One region of the Bacteroides nordii genome, then DNA from elsewhere that is predicted to be linked to it. Evidence: riboswitches for the same ligand, from Rfam matches in the RefSeq annotation. Region 1 holds a riboswitch; the other holds the start of a gene.

What was found. A riboswitch is a leader RNA that binds a small molecule or an ion and turns the genes downstream of it on or off. The one in region 1 is predicted to bind thiamine pyrophosphate.
Region 2: it holds a riboswitch for thiamine pyrophosphate, as region 1 does, so the genes downstream of both, thiS (sulfur carrier protein ThiS) here and K8P02_RS21680 (TonB-dependent receptor) in region 1, are expected to answer to the same signal.

Annotation. Positions count from the first base shown of each region.
Region 1 covers NZ_CP082886.1:5,654,014-5,657,436, forward strand. Annotated here, with positions in the region: gene K8P02_RS21680 (TonB-dependent receptor) at 1-1,976, opposite strand, end outside; TPP riboswitch at 1,974-2,072, opposite strand; gene K8P02_RS21685 (mechanosensitive ion channel family protein) at 2,209-3,111, shown strand; gene K8P02_RS21690 (glycoside hydrolase family 3 N-terminal domain-containing protein) at 3,300-3,423, shown strand, end outside.
Region 2 covers NZ_CP082886.1:1,690,531-1,693,953, forward strand. Annotated here, with positions in the region: gene K8P02_RS06535 (thiazole synthase) at 1-607, opposite strand, end outside; gene K8P02_RS06540 (thiamine phosphate synthase) at 657-1,277, opposite strand; gene thiS (sulfur carrier protein ThiS) at 1,281-1,481, opposite strand; TPP riboswitch at 1,540-1,632, opposite strand; gene K8P02_RS06550 (superoxide dismutase) at 2,063-2,680, opposite strand; gene K8P02_RS06555 (hypothetical protein) at 2,765-3,423, opposite strand, start outside.

The sequences.
Region 1 (3,423 bases):
TGTGATTGCAAGGATGCATCGAAACCTTTATAATTAAAACCGATCAGGCTGTTTCCCATAAACGAAGGAGAAAAAGAAATGGGAGTATTCCCCGCATAAATAGCTGTTTGGGTGTAAAGTTCATCCCAGTTGTCATCATAGTCACTCACATAACCGGTGTAATTCTTAATGCGGTTTTTACTCCATGTCCCGTTGATATCCCAGCGTAGCCAGTCGGTGATACGGGCGCCTAAAGAGAGCTCTACTCCCATGCGGTAGCTGTCTTTGACATTTTCTGCCATTGCCTCACCGATATCGTTTACTTTTCCATTTAGTACCAGTTGGTCGGTATAGTCCATATAATACAGGTTCACTCCGGCAGTGAACCAACTGTTGCGGAAAGTATATCCTAATTCATAATCTAACATTTTTTCCGGACGGGGAAGTTTTTCGAATAGTCCGTCGGTATAGTTATTACGTGTAGGCTCTTTCTGGGCTACAGCAAAAGAAGCGTAAGCGCTGTGGTATGGGTTGAATTGCCAGAATAAGCCGGCTTTAGGATTGAAGAAACTGAAGTGCTCGTTTACGTTCAGGCGTTGGAGATGTCCGGGTTCTGCAGTCCAATCCCATTTATCATTGTCTCCCGTTATCTTGTAATTGATGTAGCGATATTGCAGGTCAGCATAAGCATGCAATCCTCCGGCTATTTGATAATTGGCTTTGACATAGATGTTTCCGTCTGTCTTACTACCATTGTTGCGATAGTATTCATGATCCGGATTCAGCGCTTCAGTATAATTCTTTACCCAGATCACTTTGCCATAATGATCGTTGCTATAACGATTCAAGCCTCCACCCAGAGAGGCATTTAACTTCTCGTTTTTATAATCAACAGAAAATACGCCGCCGCCAAAGCCGCTGTCTACGAGCTTTTGGCGTACCAGATTGGTCTTCGTTTGCGCTTCTGTGTTTCCGGGGAGGTAGAATGGTTTTAGTCCGTACTCTTCCAGTGTACGTCCGTTCTTATACTCCTGGTAATATCCGAAACCATCTGTGTAATGCAGGGCAATGTTCAGATTCCATTCGGAAGAAAACAGGTGATTGAATATTAACTGATAGTTCGTCTGATTATAATTATCCGTCTGGTCGTCATAAAATCCTATGGTGTTTCCTTTGTTCAGGTTGTCGTCTTTGATGGCTCCGTTTGGGTTATAGGTACGGTCAGTCTCCAATTGTTTCCGGCTGATACCGTCCCAGGCATGATAGGTTTTCTCTTTGCCGCCAAAAGTGATAAACTTCAGGGTCGTATTTTCACCGTAATATCCTCCTTGCAGGAAGTACGACTTCAAATCTGATGTGGCACGGTCGCGATATCCGTCACTCTGTATATTCGATACGCGTGCATCAAAGGCCCAATGATTGCCTATCAACCCGGAACCTACGCTAACCGTCTCCTTATGCGTATTGAATGATCCGTAAGAACCGGAAACCTCAGCGTATGCTTTGGAAGGAATGCCTGCTGTACGCAGATTGATACTTGCGCCAAATGCTCCGGCACCATTAGTCGACGTACCTGCTCCACGCTGGATTTGCATATCTTCGAGTGAAGAAGCCAGGTCGGGAGTATTCACCCAAAAGATGGAATGGCTCTCTGCATCGTTCATTGGAATGCCGTTGGCTGTAATATTGATACGCGTGGCGTCTGTACCGCGCACACGAATACTGGTATAGCCTACTCCGCTTCCGGCATCCGAGGTGGTAAGTACCGATGGGGTGGTCGTTAACAGAAAAGGCAGGTCAAGTCCGAAGTTCTGTTTTCGGATCTCCTTTTTAGAAATATTGCTGTATGCCACCGGAGTTTTAGAAGTGGCACGGGTGGATACTATCTGCACCTCTTGCAGGTTGACTACTCTCAAACTATCTTTGGCGCTTGTTTGTGCAAAGATGTTGATGCTGGCTGCCATTAGAAAGGCAACAGCTGATAGATTCTTTTTCATTGTGTAATTTATTCGTTCTCTACGCCGGCATTACCCGGTTCAGGTTCTATGGGTATGTTCTCAGCCCGTCATGTTAAGGCACCCCTGTATTGTGAAATCGTTGGCAAAATTAGCGCTTTCGGATGAGGAAAGCAAAAAAAACTTTTATATTTACTTAAAACAAAGTAACTTTGTAACTTGTTATGATTGAATTAACAGACTCAAATTATTTACTCAAAACAAAAAACTAATTATGCTATTATTACAAATTACTCAGGCTGTAACTGATTCTCTGCAGGTTGCCGCCGACAATCTGGACCAGGCTATTGCTAATGCTGAAGGTCTTGACAAAATATCTCTTATAACCCAACAACTTATAGACGCAGGTGTACGTGCCGGTGGAAGTATCCTGAAAGCGGTGCTTGTTTTTATCGTAGGACGCTTCCTTGTATCGATGCTGAACAAATTGGCTGCCCGGATGATGGACAAGCGGCATGTAGATGTGAGCATCAAGACATTTGTCAAGAGTCTTGTAAATATTTTGTTGACGATACTTTTGATTATTTCAGTCGTTGGTGCATTGGGTGTGGAGACTACCTCATTTGCAGCGTTACTGGCCTCTGCCGGTGTGGCTATTGGTATGGCATTATCCGGTAATCTTCAGAACTTTGCAGGGGGACTGGTGATTTTATTGTTTAAACCCTATAAGGTAGGTGACTGGATTGAGAGTCAGAACTTCTCGGGTACAGTAAGAGAAATACAGATATTCCATACCATTCTGACTACGGGAGATAATAAATTGGTTTACGTACCGAATGGTGCGTTGAGCAGTGGTGTAGTGACGAATTATAATACGCAGGAAACCCGTCGTGTGGAGTGGGTCGTTGGTGTGGATTATGGTGAAGATTATGATAAAGTAGACCGTGTGGTACGTGAAGTACTGGCTGCCGATAATCGTATACTGGATACTCCGGAGCCTTTTATAGCTCTTCATGCACTGGATGCAAGCAGTGTCAATATTGTGATCCGTGTATGGGTGAAAACCTCTGATTATTGGGGCGTTTACTTTGATATCAATAAGGCTATTTACAATACCTTCAATGAAAAGGGTATCAATTTTCCATTCCCGCAACTTACTGTACATCAGGGGAACTAAATAGATAGTGAACGATAAATCATGGACGGTGAACAACTGTGGATAACACAGTTTGTTCACCGTTTATTGTTTTATAACATGTGTGGGCGCACACAAAATGTAATATCTTGATTATAGGTGAATTGGAATTAATTATTATATTTGCAGCCTATCCGTCTTGCAGGCGGTCAAACTCTTATATAATAAATATGAAAAAATTACTTCTTTTAGTATGCATTGCTTGGACTGGGCAGTGCGTTTCAGTTGTTTCTGCACAGTCGTCCTCCAAATCAATCTATAAAAAAGGATGGATTGATTTTAATAAAAATGGTG
Region 2 (3,423 bases), 1.7 Mb from region 1:
AGGCAGATGCACCTAACTCCATGGCTTCTGCCGCATGACTTGGAGCACCGATACCGGCATCTACTACTACAGGGATATTGGCTTGTTCGATGATAATTTTCAGGAATTCTTTCGTTTGCAACCCCTTGTTTGTTCCGATAGGAGCACCCAGTGGCATTACTGTTGCAGCACCGGCTTCTTCCAGTTGTTTACAAAGCACAGGGTCGGCTTGGCAATAGGGGAGTACAACAAAGCCTAATTTCACTAATTCTTCAGTTGCCTTCAGGGTTTCTACAGAATCGGGAAGGAGATAACGTGGGTCGGGATGAATTTCGAGTTTCAGCCAGTTTGTACCGAATGCTTCACGTGCCATTTGTGCGGCAAATATAGCCTCTTCGGCATTTCTTACTCCCGACGTATTGGGCAATAACTGAATATGCGGATGGATGATATGTTTCAGCATGTCATCTTCTTTGTTATCCATATCAATACGTTTCATAGCTACTGTCACCATTTCAGTGCCCGATGCCAGAAGAGATTGTTCCATCAGTTCATTAGAGTTGAATTTGCCTGTTCCTAAGAAAATACGGGAGTTGAACTCACGTCCCGCAATAATAAGTTTTTCCATATCTGTGATTTGTGAATTATAATTTATGAATTATCGAGAGGAATCTTTTTTAGAAGTTAATTGATAGAATACGGTTGGTTTCCTCTATCGGATTTTCTGCCCGCAAGATGGTACCGGAAAGGGCGATAGCATTTACTCCGGTTTTCATAATGTCGGGGATATCTTCGAAAGTAATTCCTCCGATGGCAACTACCGGCAGCGTGATATCTTCTTTTTCCATCTGTGAAAGAATGGATGTGTATCCTTCCAGCCCTAACACAGGACTCAGATTCTTTTTAGTTGTAGTAAAGCGGAAGGGACCTATCCCTACATAATCAACTCCTGCCTCATATAGCATTTTCACATCTTCAAAGGTATTAGCTGTTCCTCCGATGATGAATTGCTCTCCCATTCGTTGGCGGGCTTCTGCTACTGGCATATCCATTTTACCCAGATGTACTCCGTCTACTTCTAACTTAATTGCCAGTTCTACATGGTCATCCAATATTAGGATGGACTCGTATTCCCGGCACATTTGTTGCAATTGCAGGGCAACGGCTTCTACCTCTTCAAGCGGGGCCTCTTTCATTCGTAGTTGTATCCATTTGCATCCGCCTTCGAGTGCCATACGTGCCGAGTCCAGATACGAATACTTTTCTGTCCGGTGGGTAATAAATTGTAGATTGATCATTTTTTATCCTCCGCAAGCTGCTTTAATAATAACCAGATTGTCACTCTCATGCAGTACAAATTTATCCCACTCTGTGCGTGGAATCATTTTATTGTTTACCGCGATGGCAATGCCTTGCGAAGGAAGTTCCAACTGTTCGGTCAGTTGGGTGATGGTAGAAGCATCGGTGATTTTTACTTCTTTGTTGTTAACTTGTACTTTCATTGCTACAGAATTAAAATTATAATGAAAGTAAATACAAAGAGAGTGCTAATGGTGGAGGCGATAAAAGTAACACAATCCCTACGTCAGTGCTAACTGCATCAGGTTCCAGGGTATAATCTCAGCCCCTTATAGGGCACCCCTTTGTTTTTACAGGGGCAAAGTAAATGAAAAAGATGCAGAAAAACGGCAAAACGGAGGATTATTTTTAATGGATGTATAAAAAAGATTCATCCGGCAAATGTGTAATTTGTTAATATTGTTAATGCTGTTTTTAACGCTTTGGATATGCCATTCTATATTGTACACTTTAGTATATCAAAAGCGTACAATATAGGATGGTAAAAGTGTACAATTCATATTCGGATAAGTGTACACTCTTGTCTGTCTTTATATAAGAGAATCTTATTTCTTGAAAATCAGCTGGTTATATAAGGGCGAATATTTATATTCCATCTCACATCTTTTCTTTCAGAAAGCTTGTAGTTACTTTTTTGATAACTTCGCGTTTATAGGCTGAATCTAAAAAAAAGACTGTCACTCAATATTGAGTGACAGTCTTTTTTACAATGTTGAGGGGTTTATTACATTCGTTTGTCAACTACTTCCCAATCGATAATGTCCCAAAGGGCATTTACATGATCTGCACGACGGTTCTGATAATCCAGATAGTAGGAATGTTCCCACACGTCAAAGCCTAAAATCGGTTTCAGTCCGGCACGTACCGGGTTGCTTCCGTTGGCTTCTTTAGTGATGTGCAGTTTGCCATTTTTGTCTACTGACAACCAGGCCCAACCTGAACCGAACAATCCAACTGCAGCTGCATTGAATTCTTTTTTAAAGTTTTCAAAGCTACCAAAGTCACGTTTGATGGCTTCTGCCAATTTATCGGAAGGTTCTTTCTTTGAAGGCTTTCCTGCAAATTGTAAAAAGTAGAGTGTATGATTCAGTACCTGTCCGGCATTATTGAAAATGGCACCATCCGGCGCTTTTGCTACGATCTCTTCTACGGTCTTACCTTCGAACTCGGTTCCCGGAACAAGGCTATTGAGATTATTTACGTAGGTTTGCAGATGTTTACCATAATGAAAATCTATAGTTTGCTGACTGATTACAGGTTCCAGCGCATTATTAGCGTACGGAAGTTTAGGCATCTCGTAAGTCATGGTTATAAATATTAAAGACATTAATAATGTATTCATAATGTTTGGTTATTAACTATACACTATTAACATACGAAAACCCATAAATGTTTATAGAGACAATCAAAAATCTATCTGTTTGTTCTATTTAATTATTATTTGTTCCGTTATCTCCGGATTTCCCTTTGCTGTTTTCCGTATCCATCGTCCGGCCTGATCGTATTCATAATACATGTTGCTATCTATCTGGTTCCCAAATTCATCATACACGAAATACTGTGAGCAGACTCTTTTTTCGTTGTTTACCAGTATTTGTGTAGAAATGATTTTTGCCAGATAACCGTATTTATCATATTCATATACATCTGTCTGTGAACTGATTTGTGTCGGTAGCGGATTTTTAGGGAGCGGCAATACATATTGTGATTTTATTTCATTTCCTTTACTGTCATATTGATGCATTGTGGACGAAAGCATGACATCTTTATTGTACTCCTTTTCTTCTATTAGTTTTCCCTGACGATTGTAGCTGCTCAATACCAGTCTGCCATCGGTATATTTCAGTGAATCACTCTGAATTGTTCCATCGGTATCAAATGTTCTTGTTCTCTTATATATTTCTTTTTTTGTTTTGGTATTTATCTGTATTTCCTGTGTACATCTATCCTGTGCATCGTAAAAGAAAGAGGTATGGAATTGCAGGTTACCGGTAGTAATGTCTATACCCGCCGGCTTTCCGTTTTCCAGATAGGTATATACCTCTGTGGTATTTTTATTATTTTGCTTCTCTTCTGTTTTCGTCA